DNA from 4 places in the Ruegeria sp. SCP11 genome. Region 1 is predicted to be linked to each of the others. Evidence: riboswitches for the same ligand, from Rfam matches in the RefSeq annotation. Region 1 holds a riboswitch; each other region holds the start of a gene.
What was found. A riboswitch is a leader RNA that binds a small molecule or an ion and turns the genes downstream of it on or off. The one in region 1 is predicted to bind cobalamin.
Positions count from the first base shown of each region.

Region 2: it holds a riboswitch for cobalamin, as region 1 does, so the genes downstream of both, ABLN94_RS22715 (energy-coupling factor ABC transporter permease) here and ABLN94_RS15575 (glutaredoxin domain-containing protein) in region 1, are expected to answer to the same signal.
Region 3: it holds a riboswitch for cobalamin, as region 1 does, so the genes downstream of both, ABLN94_RS00325 (DUF1636 domain-containing protein) here and ABLN94_RS15575 (glutaredoxin domain-containing protein) in region 1, are expected to answer to the same signal.
Region 4: it holds a riboswitch for cobalamin, as region 1 does, so the genes downstream of both, ABLN94_RS19590 (hypothetical protein) here and ABLN94_RS15575 (glutaredoxin domain-containing protein) in region 1, are expected to answer to the same signal.

Region 1 is NZ_JBDZYG010000009.1:189,778-193,938, reverse strand. Features, by position in the region: gene ABLN94_RS15590 (metal ABC transporter permease) at 1-711, opposite strand, end outside; gene ABLN94_RS15585 (metal ABC transporter ATP-binding protein) at 704-1,462, opposite strand; gene ABLN94_RS15580 (hypothetical protein) at 1,462-1,599, opposite strand; cobalamin riboswitch at 1,812-2,023, opposite strand; cobalamin riboswitch at 2,159-2,341, shown strand; gene ABLN94_RS15575 (glutaredoxin domain-containing protein) at 2,423-2,644, shown strand; gene nrdI (class Ib ribonucleoside-diphosphate reductase assembly flavoprotein NrdI) at 2,641-3,117, shown strand; gene ABLN94_RS15565 (AraC family transcriptional regulator ligand-binding domain-containing protein) at 3,053-3,478, shown strand; gene ABLN94_RS15560 (hypothetical protein) at 3,764-4,024, shown strand.
Region 2 is NZ_JBDZYG010000021.1:34,428-38,588, forward strand. Features, by position in the region: gene ABLN94_RS22700 (hypothetical protein) at 1-207, opposite strand, end outside; gene ABLN94_RS22705 (MerR family DNA-binding protein) at 353-772, shown strand; gene ABLN94_RS22710 (transglutaminase-like cysteine peptidase) at 1,136-1,744, shown strand; gene ABLN94_RS22715 (energy-coupling factor ABC transporter permease) at 1,850-2,533, opposite strand; cobalamin riboswitch at 2,610-2,822, opposite strand; gene ABLN94_RS22720 (L,D-transpeptidase) at 3,038-3,700, shown strand; gene ABLN94_RS22725 (hypothetical protein) at 3,743-4,015, opposite strand.
Region 3 is NZ_JBDZYG010000001.1:66,365-70,525, forward strand. Features, by position in the region: gene cobN (cobaltochelatase subunit CobN) at 1-958, opposite strand, end outside; gene cobW (cobalamin biosynthesis protein CobW) at 962-2,017, opposite strand; gene ABLN94_RS00325 (DUF1636 domain-containing protein) at 2,014-2,394, opposite strand; cobalamin riboswitch at 2,488-2,697, opposite strand; gene ABLN94_RS00330 (LysR substrate-binding domain-containing protein) at 2,770-3,654, opposite strand; gene ABLN94_RS00335 (NAD(P)-dependent oxidoreductase) at 3,757-4,161, shown strand, end outside.
Region 4 is NZ_JBDZYG010000014.1:120,097-124,257, forward strand. Features, by position in the region: gene ABLN94_RS19575 (bifunctional 2',3'-cyclic-nucleotide 2'-phosphodiesterase/3'-nucleotidase) at 1-954, shown strand, start outside; RNA gene ffs (signal recognition particle sRNA small type) at 993-1,091, shown strand; gene ABLN94_RS19585 (alpha/beta hydrolase family protein) at 1,131-1,988, opposite strand; cobalamin riboswitch at 2,123-2,342, shown strand; gene ABLN94_RS19590 (hypothetical protein) at 2,426-2,833, shown strand; gene ABLN94_RS19595 (protein-tyrosine phosphatase family protein) at 2,835-3,194, opposite strand; gene ABLN94_RS19600 (DNA polymerase III subunit gamma/tau) at 3,461-4,161, shown strand, end outside.

The DNA.
Region 1 (4,161 bases):
ACAGCTGGACAGGGCGAAGACAAAGCCCAAAATCAGCTGCGACGTAATCGTACTGGCCCAATAGCGTGCCGCGGTCGCAGGCAGGATCATCAGGCCAACAGCCATCAGTGTACCCAGCGTCTTGAACGCAGCCAGCAGGTTCAGGACCAGCAGCAGCATGAACCCTTGATCGACCAGCCAAGGGCGGCGCGTCTGGGTTTCAAAAAACACCGGATCGCAAGTGCTGACGATCAAGGGCCGCAGGAGGAAGGCAAAGGCTACCAACGTTACCGTGGCAACTCCGGCCACAAGCAACAACGAGGCATCATCGATCCCGAGGATCGAGCCAAAAAGGAAGCTCTTCAGCGGAACGGCAGAGCCCGCAGCCGACAGAATGAAGATCCCCACCGCCAGTGCGATCAGGTAAAGCGAGGCGAGACTTGCATCGCTGCGCAGGATGGTTCGGCGCGCCAAAAATGCCGTCAAAATGGCGACGCCGACGCCAGCGATCAGCCCGCCAACCAGCAGCGACATAACCGACAGACCTGCGGTGACAAAGCCGATGACGATACCGGGCGTGATCGCATGAGCCATCGCCTCACCCGCCAGCGACAGGCGGCGCAGCACAAGGAATGCACCTACTGGTGCGACCGAGGCCGACAGAACCGTAGTCACCACGAAGGCGCGGCGCATGAAGGCAAAGCTCCACATTTCAGTGAGGAGGTCATACATGCGCGTTCTCCGCTGGGGATGGGTTGCTCCGGAACATCCAAGAGGCTTGGCTCTCGGACAGATATCCCTGCGCGACCAGCCGGTCCGGGGTCAGGACGTCATTCACCTGACCATGGGCTGCTTCCTGTCCACCCAACAGCAGGGCGTGGCTACAATGATCCAGAACCGACGACAGATCATGCACCACCAGCACCACGGCGCGGCCTTCGTCTCGCCACCGACGGATGATTGACAGCAGATGCGCCTCGGTACTTTGGTCCACAGCGGCAAAGGGCTCGTCCAGCAGGATCAGAGGGGCGTCCTGCATGATCACGCGCGCGAACAAAGCGCGCTGAAGTTGACCGCCCGACAGCATGTGCAACGGACGATCGGCAATATCCAGCACCCCGGCCTCGTCCAGTGCTGCCGTCATCCGCTCGCGCGCGGCGCTGTCCAGCCCGGAGCGGTAGCCAAAGCCGCGCCACGCACCCATTGCGGCAAGGTCGCGTACGCGGATCGGAAAGCGTCTGTCGAACTCAGTCATCTGCGCCAAGTAGCCAACTTCAGCGGGGCGGCCCTTGGGCCAGTTCAAACTGCCAGATAGTGGGTCCATCAGCCCCAGCAGCATTTTGACAAAGGTGCTTTTGCCCGACCCATTGGCCCCCAGAACGGCCAGAGTCGTGCCAGCATCGATATCCATGGACAGACGACGGAACAACGTCAGGTCGGTGTATCCAAGGCTCAGATCGCGGATTTGCAGAACAGCCGACATCAAATCACCGCGTAGATCATAAGCCACAACAGCGCAGACAGGGCCAGAGCGCCCGCAACCAGCACCGGTATGCTGAATTCCGTCAAACAGCGACCCCGCTGCGACCCGGCGTCCAGATCGGTTGCGCGCCGGTTCATCGGGTTTCCCCTGCGACTAATACGGACAGGTGATCGATTGGCTTTAATAAGGCGACAATGACCCCACGAGTTATACAGGGCCGGGCTTCAAGTTTCTGCAATGGCACAAGCATCGCCTCCTCCATTCGGACGAGGGGAAAGCGAGTGCAAGGCTTTGGACGGCGGAGGCCGTTTTAAACATTGTCATCTCCCTCTGGGACACCCCGCCCAGGTTCATTCATAGTCGGATGGCAGGTCTCCTGACTTGCGGGTCGACGCTGTCCCGATCCTTCCCAGGCGTTTGCCCAGTGGACGATCTCGGGTCGCTCACCGCCTACAGTTGCGGGGGCAGTCACGGATTTGGCCTTTGCAACAGGGCCGCACCGTATTCCCTTTTATCCCGTCCCGCAGGTTGCGGTTGGGAACCATCGCGGGCGACAAAACACAAACCGGGTTGATTCGACAAGAGCGTGCCTTAAGTTTTGGCCCTTTACTGCGCTAGACGTGTATCCTGGAAAAAAGAAAACAGCGCCATACTTACACAGCATATCAACAATTCAATTTCTCAAACCACAATATGATGTTGCTTCTGTTTTTCGGTTCCTGTCGAAAGCTAAGAGGGAAACCGGTGAAACGCCGGCGCTGCCTCCGCAACTGCAAGCGGAGAGTTCGGCTGAATACGCCACTGAAAGCGTGCTTTTGGGAAGGCCAGTTTGAACGATTATCCGCAAGCCAGGAGACCTGCCGCAGGCAAGAATGATAACCGCGAACGGAGGGTTCGGGGTGTACTTAGGGCTCATTTCGCCCGTGGCGTCCTCGGCTTTGATTAAAAGGATAGAGGGCAATGAGCATTACCGTATATTCCAAACCCGCTTGCGTACAATGCACCGGGACTACCCGCGCGCTGGATGCAAAAGGCATCATCTATGACGTCGTAGAACTGACCGAGGATCACAGCGCCATGATCCACCTGACCGAGCTCAGTTATCGTCAGGCACCTGTGTTTGTTGCCGACAGTGATCATTGGTCGGGCTTCCTTTCCGACATGATTGCCCAACTGGCCTGACCTATGACAGCGCCGATCTCGGCGCTGGTCTGTTCTCATTGAAATCGGGACACACCCACCGCCTTGTGACGCGGCTGGGCCTGCCGTTCTTACGCATTCCGATGAAAACTGACCGGCTGCCACACACCGCAGACCGATTTGAACTGATCTGCCCGACCTATGCCGATGGCGAAGGCCGTGGCGCAGTGCCCAAACAAGTCATCCGGTTTCTGAACGACCCGACCAAGCGCGCGGAATCGAGGGGGGTGATCGGCACGGGTAATCGCAATTTCGGTGTGACCCATGCTTTGGCCGGTCGCATCACCGCCCAGAAATGCAACGTGCCGCTGCTCTATTCCTTCGAATTGGCCGGCGCCAACACCGACATCGCCCGCGTTCGCGCAGGGCTTGAAAAACTAGGAGACATCTATGCTCGACAGCAGCGTAAACGAGCAGGACTATCACGCGCTGAACGCGATGCTGAACCTCTATGATGGTGAGGGGAAGATCTGCTTTGATGCCGACCGCATGGCCGCGGTGTCCGAGATGTCGACTATTGATTCGGTGCCGTCTGTGCGCCGTGGCAACGATGAAAGCCACTCGATTGGTCGGGGGCAGATGATCAAACCCAAACTGATCGAGCTTCGGCGTAGACCAAGCGAAAGACTTGAGGCCTGGTTCGATTGCCCAATCACTTGGAATGCGCCACGTGCTAGCCTTGTCTTTGACAAAGCCGATTTGAAGGCACCGTTATCCAGCCACAACTGCGAATTTCAGGCAATGCTGGACGTTGCGCCTGAGGCCGATTTGAACAAGGCCGAGAAGACTACATCGTTGGCCGACCAAGTGCGCTGACACCTGCGCCGCGCGCTGACCGCCGGCCGTCCAAGGATGCACAGTATCGCGCGTGAGATGGCCGTCAGTGAACGCTCCTTGCAGCGGCACCTCAAGGGCGAAGGTTACAGCTTCAAATCTCTTCTTTCCGACACCTGGCATCAGTTGGCACGGGAGTATCCGGCTGCGCCGGACTTCGTCATCAGTTAGGTTGCATTTTTGCTTGGGCGGGCCACGGCGTGATCAGCTTCGCGGTTGACCCTGGGGGGCATTCAAACAGAGCCTGGTCGCGGTCTTGAACCAGAATTGCAGCAACAATTCGGGCAGTTGATCAAAGACTACCCGGGCATCTGGAAGACCATCTCGCAAGGCGCAGCAACTTATTGCTGGGCCTCGACAACGCCCGATCTTCGCGGCAAGACCGGCCTGTATTTGGAAGGCCGCCATGTCGCCGAACCAACAACCGGCGATCCGTTGCAAGGGGGACATTCGGACTACGCGTATGACAAAATGAGTGCCAAAAAGCTTTGGGACATATCCATCGAGGTGTTGGGCACACAGTTCTGATCGCTAACTGATATCGGTTGTCGGCTGGCTATATGGGCCTCCAGCCACTCCACCAGTTCTTTTCTACACGGTTGGCAGGCGATCTTGCGAGTAGAGGTCTGAAAGTCGACCTTGGAGTAACCGAACCGTATTTTCGT
Region 2 (4,161 bases), on a different contig from region 1:
ACGGCGATACGCGACGATGCCAGAGAGAATAAGCAGAGCCGTCGAACCGCCAAGCCCGCAATAACTCGCGGCGGCGATCTTGCCAAATACGGCCAACCAGCTCCCTCCCAAGCCAAGTAAAATCAATGCCATCGGCAAGATGCAGCAGGTCGCAACGCCAAATGCGGTAAACGATCCAAGAAAACTCGCCCCTACAAATTTACTCATAGTCAGCTTTCTCCAACTTTGACGATCTCGAGCGGAAGCCGGTTCGGCTTCTTCGATTTTTGCTTCGTGCGGTTTGCGAAATTCGACATCATGACAGACAAATTGCATCCTGTAGTGGCTACAGGTTCAAGGGAAAGGTCATCACATGATTGCCATTGGCGAAGGGGCGAGATTGACCGGCCTGTCGGTCGAGGCGATCCGCTACTACGAACGGGACGGCATAGTCGAGAAAGCCGGTCGAACCGCCTCGGGGCGCCGCGCTTACACGGAACGGGAAGTATCCGAGCTTAGATTCATCAAACGCTGCCGCGATCTTGGCTTTACTATTCAGGATGCATGCGCACTTCGCGAATTGTCCAAAGCGCTCGAGCAAGCTTGTCGTGACGTCGAAGACGTCGCAACAAGACACCTTGAAAACGTCAGGTCAAAAATCGCCGCTCTCCAACGGCTGGAGCAAGCATTGGCAGAATTTGTGCAGACTTGCACTGAGGGAGCAGCATCATGCCCCCTGCTAACGGCGTTGCTCAACGAACCTGTCGTCAAAGATGTCATTAGCGGCCACTAATTGCAGCGCCCGGAAAAACCGAAACTGGCTACCTCAGCTTGTGGAGGAGCGGCTTTATTGTCCCGGTATTCCGTAACCCTCAGCGATGACGGCCGATCTCTGTTGTATTTTTGTTGAATGAAAGAATTGCGATCAGCTTACCCTCTAGTTCGCGCCGTTAGCTATACCGGACCGGTGATGGCGTGGATGCTCTGATGCTGTCAACTAAGTAAGAAATACCATAGAATCTGCAAATTTTTGCCGCTTTGCCCCTAGAGGCTAGGAAGCTGTTGCAATGCATCAAAACACATGAAGGCTTGCGATAGAGCACTCTTGGACTAGCAATTACGGAACCTTAGAGAAACGAGCATGGGGAAGGCAGATATGACAAATCCCACTTTAGTTCAGAGAAGGTTTTCGAAAAAGCTGTCGGGTCATCTATCAATGGTCTGTTTTATATGCAGCTATTTTGTCTCTGCCGCTGCATTGCAAGCCTCTGAGCTTCCCTTGATCGATCTTGATAGAAAGATTGAAGCGCCGTCGGGGGCCAAATCACTATGCAATGATTACTCTTGGGCGTGCGCGAAAACTCGTAGTTCTGGACTGTCCGAGGCGCAGGAAAAGCAGATCGTTAAAACGATCAACATGCGCGTCAATCGGAGGATTCACGCCGTTTCGGATCAAAGCCAATATGGAACAAAGGAATACTGGACATTGCCGACGCAAGGGTCAGGAGATTGCGAAGACTTTGCTTTGCAAAAGAAGTTTGAACTTGTGCAGAATGGTTTGGATCCTACGAAGCTACTAATTGCGACTGTCTTGGACACCAATCGCAATGGCCATGCTGTTCTTGTCTATCGCTCGAGTGAAGGCGACTTGGTTCTGGACAATGTTACCAACAGGATCAAAACGTGGAAAGAAACTAGGTATCTATTCCTAAGAATACAGGACCCACTACACCCTGACCGTTGGGTGCAGGTTTTTAGCGGCTAAAAGCAAATGTGGCGCGCCCTCGAGACGCGCCACAATAAGCTTTGGTCCTGCGACTACCAGTTGTTTCGCGGCAACCCCAGTTTAGGGCACCGCTTCAAACTTTGGTCAAGCTTCCGCAGCGTTGTACAAGCGCGGAGTCACCAGACCTGTGCTGTTCAAACCGCGCATCGCCTTGGCTGCCGCAAGCACTGCTAGATCAGCAATCGGCTCGATGACTATTACCAGCATATAGGCACCGCCAAAGGACAGAACCGACGCCATAGTTTCAGCACCAAATCCCTGGCCGTAGAAAGCCCAGAACGCAACCCATGCGACTACTCCCCCCTGATACATCGCACTCAGGGCAAGAGCTTGGCCATATTTGAGGTCAACATATGCTGTACCGGGTGCAATGATGCGGCTGGCCAATGCTTGTAGCGCAAATAGCGGCACCAGCAGAGTGGTTAGGTTGATGAAGTACTGCGGAAGATCGAACGGGGCAAAAAACACCCCTTGAATCAGCAGACCGGCTGCCAATCCAAAAGCCGCGGGTGCAGCACCGAGAAGCAGGAACAGCGTCGACCCCAGAATGAAGTGGACTTCAGAGACACCAACCGGGAAGTGTGGCAGGACTTCAAAGAAAAGGAAGACACCAACGGTGGCGAGCACCGAGCGCATGACAAAAGATGCAGGTCCATTCGCACGCAATGTGGGAAACGTTTCTTTCGCTGCGTAAGTAGCCGCGCCTGCGGCGGTAACATAGGAAAGCGCGATTTTGGCACCATTCACGATGCCCGGTTCGATGTGCATTTTATTTCTCCCTACCGCCTCACCCGGCGGCTTGTCAGGTTGAATCGGCCGTAAGGCCGACAGATACAGTCTGGGCATAGCCCGGCGTTTTACGGCAGGTCTCCTGACTCGCGGGTGCTCGCTCCGCCAACCTTCCCGGTTCCATTACGAACCAGTGGTGTCTTGGCATCGCTCTCCGCTCACAGTTGCGGGGGCAGTTACGGAATTGGCGCCGTTAAAAACACCGAACCGTATTCCCTTTTAATCCTTTTGGCTTCCGCCATCAGGAACCGAAAACAATTCACCGCTACAATGGCGGCTTCGTTTCTGTCAATTGTCTTTGCGACCTAGTCCGAAGTAGACTCGACCGAAGTAGGGTTCACGCAACCGGCGACATGGTCGACTAGGTAAACCAAGTGTTACCTGAAACCTCTTGAAGCTCTAGCTGCTAGAGGCTTTAAGACTCGAATTTGATCGCGAAAATGCGATGCAAATACATTAAACTTGTGAACCAGGACGAGATCTATGCTGACAAGGCGCCATTTCATTCAATCAACCACTGCGCTGTTCTCCGCGTCTGCGGCCAGTCCATTGATCGCCAAAACATGGCCAACCTCGTCGCAAAAGACCTATTGGGACAGCCAGGTCACGCCATTTGATTACGATCCAGCGACCTCAAATCCATGGGGCGTTCATGACCGTTTTTTACCACGACGTGTCGTAGCAAATGATGGTTTGGTTCCTGGTGACATCCATGTCGATGCCGTCGCGCGCTATCTTTACCATATCGAGGAAGGCGGGACAGCAATGCGCTATGGCGTAGCGATCGCGCGTGGGAACCTTTACGAGCCCGGTACCTATGCTATCCGGCGCAAGGTCGAGTGGCCACATTGGACACCAACGGCTTCAATGATCGAGCGCAACCCCGAATACGCGGAATTTCGGGATGGCATGGAACCCGGGCCAAGTAATGCTCTCGGCTCTCGAGCCCTTTATCTATACGTTGGGGATCGAGATACTTATCTCAGAATCCACGGTACACCTCAGCCCAGAAGCATCGGTGGTCGCGCAAGTTCTGGATGTGTTAGAATGATCATGGCCCATATCAATGATCTCTACCCACATGTAAAAATCGGCTCGACCGCATACTTATACTCGGCCGAAGATAGCGTCACAGCCCGCTCATAAATTTTGGGCAGCGTAGGTGGACGTCGCTGCCCTCTTTTTTTATCAGGCGTCGCGCGCGGCGCAGATCGGAGCGCCATTCGTCGCGCGCAATGGTACCAATGTCGTCTCGACAGGTCCGCTGTGCTCATACCAGAAGCAATTGTCATCTGGTAAAAGGCGTGCCGTAGCCAGATCCTGCCCCGGCCCTGCCAGTGCAACGACAGAATCTGGCAGGTTACCTGGTTCGAATGCTTTGCTTTTGCCCCCTGTGAACTGGGCTGAGCAACCGGCAGTAATCGAGACTAACGTGATGGTAATTGCGATCCGTTTCTGCATTGACCTGTTCCAAATTTTTTACGTCTTCTGCGACTAGATTGCATTCACGCGGCCAGCCCGCAAGAAGGAATGAAGCATCAATATCGCGGGCAACGAACCGGATTGAAAAAAAAATTGAAAAAGGTATTGAAGCTCTAGTTACTGTA
Region 3 (4,161 bases), on a different contig from region 1:
CGGGCAGAACCACATGCATCGCCAGGTCGGCGGGCGAGAGGCCGCGTTCCGCCTCGGTCCAGGCCTTGCGGCGCGAGGTTGCGAGGGCGACCTGAAACACCGGCACATTGGCGGCGTCCAGCGGCGAGATGCCCGACGCGCCTTTGCCCGAAAACGAAGTGGCGTTGATGATGGCCGACGGGGCTAGCGCTGCAACATGCTCGCGTAGCCAGTCGGCGGCGGCTGGAGCTTTCAGGGACGGGGCGAATATGCCAATGGCCTCGAGTCCTCGGGCGCGCAGGCTTCTGATCAGCGCGGCGACCGGGGCGGTGTCGGCAGAAGTCAGATAGGCGCGGTAGAACGTAACCAGAATGCGTTTTGCGTCATCAGAAAACGCCGTGTCGACCGGAATAACGCCACGATCAGGGCACCAAGCGCCGTACTCTGGGAGGGTTTTGGCTCCCATCACCGGCCCGGCGTAAAGACCGGCCGCCAGCGCCATCTGTGCCAAAGCGGCCTGCGCTGCAACTTCGCCGCCGGTATCGCATAGATGCGTCAGTCGGCGCAGCGTCGAGACGGGCAGGGTAGAGTAGTCGTCCAGCCGCGTGTCCTCGCGCCCGTCGGCTGGTAGTACGGCCAAAGCGATGCCCTTGGCCTGTGCCAACGTCAGAACCTGCTGCAAGCCATAGGACCAATAGGGCACCCCACCGATTAAGCGGATCAAAATACCCTTGGCCCCCTCTAGCGTCTGTTCGACATAGGTGTCGACGGACAGCGGGTGTTTCAACGCCGTCAGGTTAGCCAGCCGCATCGTTGGCATACGACCCTCGGACCCGCCCCCGCGATGCCAGCCTGCCGCGAATGCGCCTAGGTCGCTGTCAGAGAACGACAGCACCACCAAATCCGCCGGGCTTTGGCCCAGATCGGTTGGAGTCTCTGTTTCCTCTAACCCGTGGCTCTCGCGGAAGACGACATGCATGGCTTACTCTGCAGCCTCGGTCACACCAACAAGGATATCACGGATTTCGGCCTCTTTGATATCGTCATGCTCGGCGATGACCACCAGACGCGAGCGGCGTTTTTCGCCGGATGCCCAAGGGCGGTCGTACTGGTGACGGACGCGAGCGCCTACGGCCTGGACCAGCAGGCGCATCGGTTTGCCGGCAACTGCCGCGTAGCCTTTGACGCGCAGGATGTTCAGCTCTTTAGCCAGACGTTCGATTTTGGCAACTAGGTCAGCCGGGTCAGTCTGTTCCGGCAGCTCAACGATGATGCTTTCGAAATCGTCATGTTCGTGGTCGTGGTGGCCGTCGTGATGCGACGGGCGGGCGTCCATGTCATCCTCGGCTGCGGCTTCCAGACCCAGAACGACGCGCACGTCCACGGCGCCTTCAGCCACTTCCACGACGGGCAGGGGGCGTGGGGCCTCGGCGGCGATGACTTCCTTGGCTTTGGCCACACCTTCGGGACCGGCCAGATCGGGCTTGGTCAGCAGGATGATGTCGGCGCAGGAGATCTGGTCCTCGAACACCTCGGACAGGGGTGTTTCGTGGTCGATCGAGTCATCGGCCAGGCGCTGGGCGTCCACGGCCTCGACATTCGGGGCGAAGCGACCTGCGGCGACGGCCTCGGCATCGGCCAGAGCGATCACGCCATCCACGGTGATCTTCGACCGGATATCCGGCCAGTCGAACGCTTTCAGCAGCGGCTTGGGCAGGGCGAGGCCGGAGGTTTCGATCAGGATGTGATCCGGGCGCGGTTCCAGCGCCATCAGTGCTTCGATGGTCGGAATGAAATCATCGGCCACGGTGCAGCAGATGCAGCCGTTCGCCAGTTCCATGATGTTTTCCGCCGGGCAATCCGGGATGGCGCAGGATTTCAGGATGTCGCCATCGACGCCCACATCGCCAAATTCGTTGACCACCACGGCCAGACGCTTGCCCTGCGGGTTCTGCATCAGGTGCTTGACCAGAGTGGTTTTACCCGAGCCCAGAAAGCCGGTGATCACAGTGACGGGGAGTTTCTCGAGGTTGCTCATTTCAGGGCTCCAATCGGGGGAATTCGGGCCGCACAGTTTTTGCGGAAATGTTCGGGGCGCTCGCGCCATTTGACCAAGCCGTCCTCAGTCGCGAGGTACTTGGTGGCACCTTCGACAATGGTTTCGACATGGTCGTTTTCGTTGAGGTGTTCGTAGACAAAGGTCCAGCGATCCGGCCCACCGCGCAGCACGATGGAACAGCCTTCATCACAGTTCGACAGGCATTCCACGGCTTTCAATGTGATGCCCTCGGGCAGATCCGCTTGTTCCAACGCTTTGTGAAGCAAGGTGCCGGGCCGTCGCGCGTCGTCCTCGACGGGCAGGCCGCGGCGGCACGTGGTACAGACCAGCAACTCGACTGGTGCGGTCACGGTCATGTCTCTCATCCCCCAAATCCTCATTGCGGGGGACGGGGTTTCATGCGGGCCACGTGTTGCGACATGGACCCGACACCGGAACACCCCGCCCGGATTCATCTTCGGGTGCTGGCAGGTCTCCCGGCTTGCGGATGTCAGAGGCGGGCCTCTGTCGGATGTCCCGCCTTCCCGGCCTTTTGGGCCAGTGGCTTTGGGCACCCTCTCCGGTCACGGTCGCGGGGGCGGCTGCGTTTGGCGGAAGATCCGTTGACGCATTCCCTTTTCATCCATCAAGTGATGGACACCAACGCACCGGACATGCGGCACGGGCAGGGGGCTTGTCAAGCGCGAGGGGTAAGACGAAATCGTTCAGATCAGAAAAGCGACTAGGTTGTGTCAACCAGCGGCATCCGAGGCCAGCCGATCCCGCAGCCAGGCGCAAAATAAACCCGCCGCCGCCGACGGGTGGGCGGCTCCTTGAGCGCTGATCAAGTAATGCGATTGGGCAAAGGGAATCGCTGGGCCCGCGATGTCTAGCGGTGCACCCTGCCGGATCGCGTTTCTGGCGAAACGCTCCAACATCGTCGCGTAGCCCGCACCTGCCATAACAAGCTGCAGCGCGGCTACCGAAGTGTCTACCGAGTGCTGAGGGGGCTGATGCGTCGCTGTGATACCGTTGGCCTGAAAATACCGCGTCCAGTTGTCCTCATATCCAAGGATGTGGATGAGCGGGCTTTTCGGCAGGCCGCTCAGATCCGCTGAACCGTTATCAGCCCGACATACTGGTACAAGATATTCGTCGGTCAGTTTCTCGGCTCGAACACCGGGCCAGTCGCCATAACCCAGCCGGATTTCCACATCCACATCAGCGGGGGCGACACTGTCGTTCCAGATGTGCGAGATCAGACGAACGGGGATATCGGGGTGTTGCGCGGTAAAATCAGGCAGTTCCGCAGCTATCCAGTAAGTTGCCGTTGAGATCGCCGCCCGGATCGTCAAGGTCTGGCGCGAAGCGGGGCCGAACAGGCTGTTGGTGGACAGAGCGATGTCGGCCAATGCACGTCGCACCGTCAAAGAATAGGACTGCCCCAACTCGGTAAGCTCCAGCCGACGCGCGTTCCGGGTAAACAGTTTTTGCCCCAGTTCAGCCTCAAGCGAGCGGATATGCAGAGAGACGGCAGTCTGTGTCAGGCCAAGCTCACGCGCAGTGGTGGTAAAGTTCAGATGCCGAGCTGCGGATTCGAAGCTGCGCAACCATGCGGGATTTGGCAGACGGTCCATTGATCACCAAATTATTTTGACCATTACGTGCCGTATTATTCATTTTTGTTTCCGGCAGGCAACAAGGATACTCGGCCAAAATGCGACCGTCAGGAGGGAAATATGAAAGTCGGATTTATCGGTTTGGGGAATGTTGGCGGCAAACTCTCGTGCTCGCTGTTGCGCAACGGAGTTGATCTGACGGTTCATGATCTGAATCCTGATCTGTTGGCCGAGTTCGTGGCCCAAGGCGCTAAGGCCGCTGAAAGCCCGGCACAGATGATGCGGGATTGCAACGCGGTCATCACCTGTCTGCCGTCACCCGCAGCTTCGGACGCGGTGATGCAAGAGATGTTGCCCGAGGTCGGACCGGGCAAAATCTGGATGGAGATGTCGACCACTGACGAAGCTGAAGCCAAACGCCTTGGTGCCATGGTTATCGAACGCGGAGGCGCGGCGGTCGACTGCCCCGTATCCGGGGGGTGCCATCGGGCGGCTACCGGCAATATCTCGATCTTCGCGGGATGT
Region 4 (4,161 bases), on a different contig from region 1:
TCCGTCTGTCCTGCGATAGCAGGCGAACCGCCGATCCCAATCCCAGAAGACCTAAAGCTGGCGAACCTTTTCTCTGCAGCGCATTCGGAAACGCGCCGCCGCGCAGCGCAACCCGTAGGCCATAGCGATTTTCCTCTCCACAGCTATTTCAGCTTCTGCGTGCCTGACCGGGGTCTTACCTTAGCCGCGGCGGCCCAAGCGGCGGCCCTGCGCCCTTATCTGCGCGGGACACCCCTTGCCGAATTGCCCATTCTGTCTGCATCCGCGCCCGCAAAGTTCGGAGGTCGCGCAGGCCCCAGACATTACACCGATGTCCCTTCTGGTCAGCTGTGCCTGCGTCACGTCAACGATCTATATGTGTTCCCTAACGAATTGCAGGCCGTGGTAGTGACCGCCGAGCAGGTCGTTGATTGGCTGGAAATGTCCGCAGGCGTTTATAACCAGATCACGCCTGGGCACAAATCCGAACTGATCCCTTCTAACCGTGCAGGGCATAATTTTGATGTATTGCTTGGGCTTACCTACCAGGTTGACCTGTCACAGCCTCCCCGTTTTGAGGCCAGTGGAGACTTGACCGACCCTGCACATCGACGCATTCTTGATATCCGGTTCGACGGCCGCCCGCTGATCCCGGGCCAGCGCTTTGTTGTTGCGCTGAACAATTACCGTGCCAATGGCGGCGGCCACTTCCCCTTTGTCGAACAGGCAGAGCCCATAGCTCTACCCGTACTGCCGATCCAGCGCCTATTGTTGGATTACCTGTCTGGCACCTTGCCGCAAGACCCGCTGCAACACGCTGCTCGCCCCTTTCACCTGACATCTCTGCCCGGCGCAACTGCGCTGCTGCGCACCGGCCCCATGGCCCGACCACATCTGGAAGAGTTGGCAGAATACAACCCGCATGTGATCGGAGAAGACGATGAAGGCTTTCTGCTGATCCGATTGACGTTCTGACGGGTTGTCTTTTCTCTGGCCATTCCCTATATCGGCCTTGAGAGGTTGGCGCGGGCGAGCGCCTCGCCAACCTGGTCAGGTCCGGAAGGAAGCAGCCACAACGAGCCCCGCTTGGGTCGATGTCCAACCTCTCACTTCATTCCACCCCAAAATACGCATTCAACAGTCGACTATGTTCAGTCGATTAACCGTGGCCAGACGGCTGCGCTGCGACGGGCGAAGGCACCGATATGACCAACTTCGGGCAGGCCAAACTCAGACGGAGACAACAGATGGCGGCGTGCGTTCGCTCCATACAGATCGGCCAGACGCCAAACCGCTTTCTGCGGCACAAGATCGTCATCCTCAAAGGCGAACAGATCCACGGGCGTATCAGTCTGCGCCCAACGCGCTTTGGGAAGGGTCACGCCAACTTGAGGCAGATAGTTGCGCGGCGCGGTGCACCAACTGCGCCACTGCCAATAGACACTGGCAGGCAAGTCCGCCCCGAACCCCAACGCCTTCCCCGGCAAATAGCCCAGAGCTTTGACGGCCAAGGGTGCATGGCCGTACCAGAACAACAAAGCCAACGCTCTATAGGGCCAAGGGTGATCCGACACTGTAACCGGGCCGGAACAGACACAGATCATACGGTCGATCTGATCGATATCAGGTTGCACTGGCCCCAGCATACCGCCGACGGAATGACCGATGCTCCACTGCCGCACATTGGGGAATCTCCGCCGCATTTCGGTTCGTGCGGCGGGCATGTCGATTAAAGCCCAATCTGCCATCGTAGCCTGCGCCTGTTTCAATGACCCTCTCAGAGAATGGCCAAAGTCGCGATAGTCATATGTCAGGCAGGCCATGCCTCTTTCGGCGGCCATCCAACGAGCGAAATGTTGGTAATAGTCCCGCGGCACGCCGGTCGCGCTGTGGAGAACCACAGCGGTTCGTGGCTTGCCTACCGGCAGATACAACCGGGCCGCCAATTGGGTGTCACCGGAAGGAAAATGAAAATCCTCGGTCAGTACGGCTTGCGCAGCGTCCAGCATATTACCCTCAATCTGAACTGATTAGTTCACTCGCCTAATCGGCATTTTTTGCCCCGGCGAGTCAATCCCGTTTCAAAATGACCACGCGTCCACTTCGCCACACCAACTGGCGCTTGACACCGGCCACCCGCACCCGCTAGCGATTGCGTGATGGTTCTCGTCCCCGTTACCGGGGCGGGATGAAAAGGGAACACGGTGCGGTCCTGACCGGGAAATCGGAATGGACCAAAGCCGAGACTGCCCCCGCAACTGTAAGCGGTGAGCAATGCCGAAACACCACTGGCCGCAAGGCTGGGAAGGTCGGCAAAGCGACGACCCGCAAGTCAGGAGACCTGCCATCGAACCAAAACCGAAACTCGGGCGGGGTGTCCGGGCAGGTCGTCAGCACGCTGTCACACCTGATCCACGCCCCCCGTCCTACGCGCGGAGGGCGCAATATGATGTGGAAGACAAAGACGCACCAATTCACTGCAACCGTGTGTCAGCGGACGGGCAGATCCTGCCCGGCTCTGGCCCAGATGGCACGCGCGGTCGTGCAGGCGATGGAGGTCGCCGTCCCCGCGACGACCCCTGATTTTGAGATCGATGGCAACAGCGAACTGACCTATTGCGGGCAGGGCTGCACCGCGCGCTTCCGGGCAGAAAAAGATCAGATTCGGATCTTTTGCGGCACCAGCGCAGACACCTCGATTGAGGCGCTCGACAATTACGCGGATATGCTGTTCGGCCTCGACTTTACCATGCGACCCGCTGGTATGTTGCCGACCCCACCCTGCGCCATGCTTGAGGTTTCGGCCCTTGCACCGCAGCCGGCAAAACAATTGGATCGACAAGTGGGGCTCTGATCTAGCGATCCTGCAGAGGACGCGCGGCCCATTCCAACTGGCCATCGGTTTCGACAGCGCAGGGCCGCACCGAGCGCAGGCGTTCTAGCGCCGCGTCGGGATGTTCATCGTGTTCGACCATGAGGCGCAGAACGATCATCCCCGACCGCCCGCAACCACCGCGGCAATGCACCAGCACTTTGCCCGCGCGAGTAAGGATATTAGCCGCGGATGCACTGACCTCGGTCCAGGCTTTATCAATTGCAGGGGGAGGAGCGCCAAAATCCTCAACCGGCAAATGCGCCCAGCCAATCGCATCTCTGCAAAGATCGGCTCCGAACTTGCCCGCACCTTCTTGCAGCATCTCGACCTCGGTGGTCATGGAAATTACCAAATCCGGCTGCCAGTTTCGAACCGCATCTAGATCTTTAACATAGTCGCCACCTCGCCCTGGCAACGGCGATAGGCCAACGGTTCCGTTGCCCACCTGTATAGAGTGTATTGCGAACTGGCCCACAGAAGTTCCTCCTCCGGCGGTTTTAAGACGGGCAATCTGCCGTGCAAACCGAAAATCGCCCACGGCGGCTGTGGACGTGGGCGGCGGGGGCCTCTACGCTGCATTCCTGAACCGAATCCGACAGAGCAGATATGAACGACACGCCAAGCCCCGCCTATCAGGTTCTTGCCCGCAAATACCGCCCCGAAACCTTTGCCGACCTCGTCGGTCAGGACGCGATGGTACGCACGTTGAAAAACGCGTTCGAGGCTGACCGGATCGCACAGGCCTTCATCATGACCGGCATTCGTGGCACCGGCAAAACCACCACGGCGCGGATCATCGCCAAGGGCATGAACTGCATCGGCCCCGATGGCGAGGGCAAGCCGACAACCGAGCCATGCGGCAAATGCGAACACTGCGTGGCCATCATGGAAGGCCGCCATGTCGACGTGATGGAGATGGACGCCGCGAGCCGGACCGGCGTGAACGATATCCGCGAGATTATCGACAGCGTCCGCTATCGCGCGGCAAGCGCCCGCTATAAGATTTACATCATCGACGAGGTTCACATGCTCTCGACCAGTGCGTTCAACGCGCTGCTCAAGACGCTTGAGGAACCGCCCGAGCACGTGAAGTTCATCTTCGCTACGACCGAGATTCGCAAAGTGCCCGTGACGGTCCTTTCCCGATGTCAGCGGTTCGACCTGCGCCGGATCGAACCAGAGGACATGATTGGCCTGCTCAACAAGATCGCGGCTGCGGAAAACGCACAGATCGCCGATGACGCGCTGGCGCTGATCACCCGTGCGGCTGAAGGCTCGGCCCGGGATGCAACCTCGCTATTGGATCA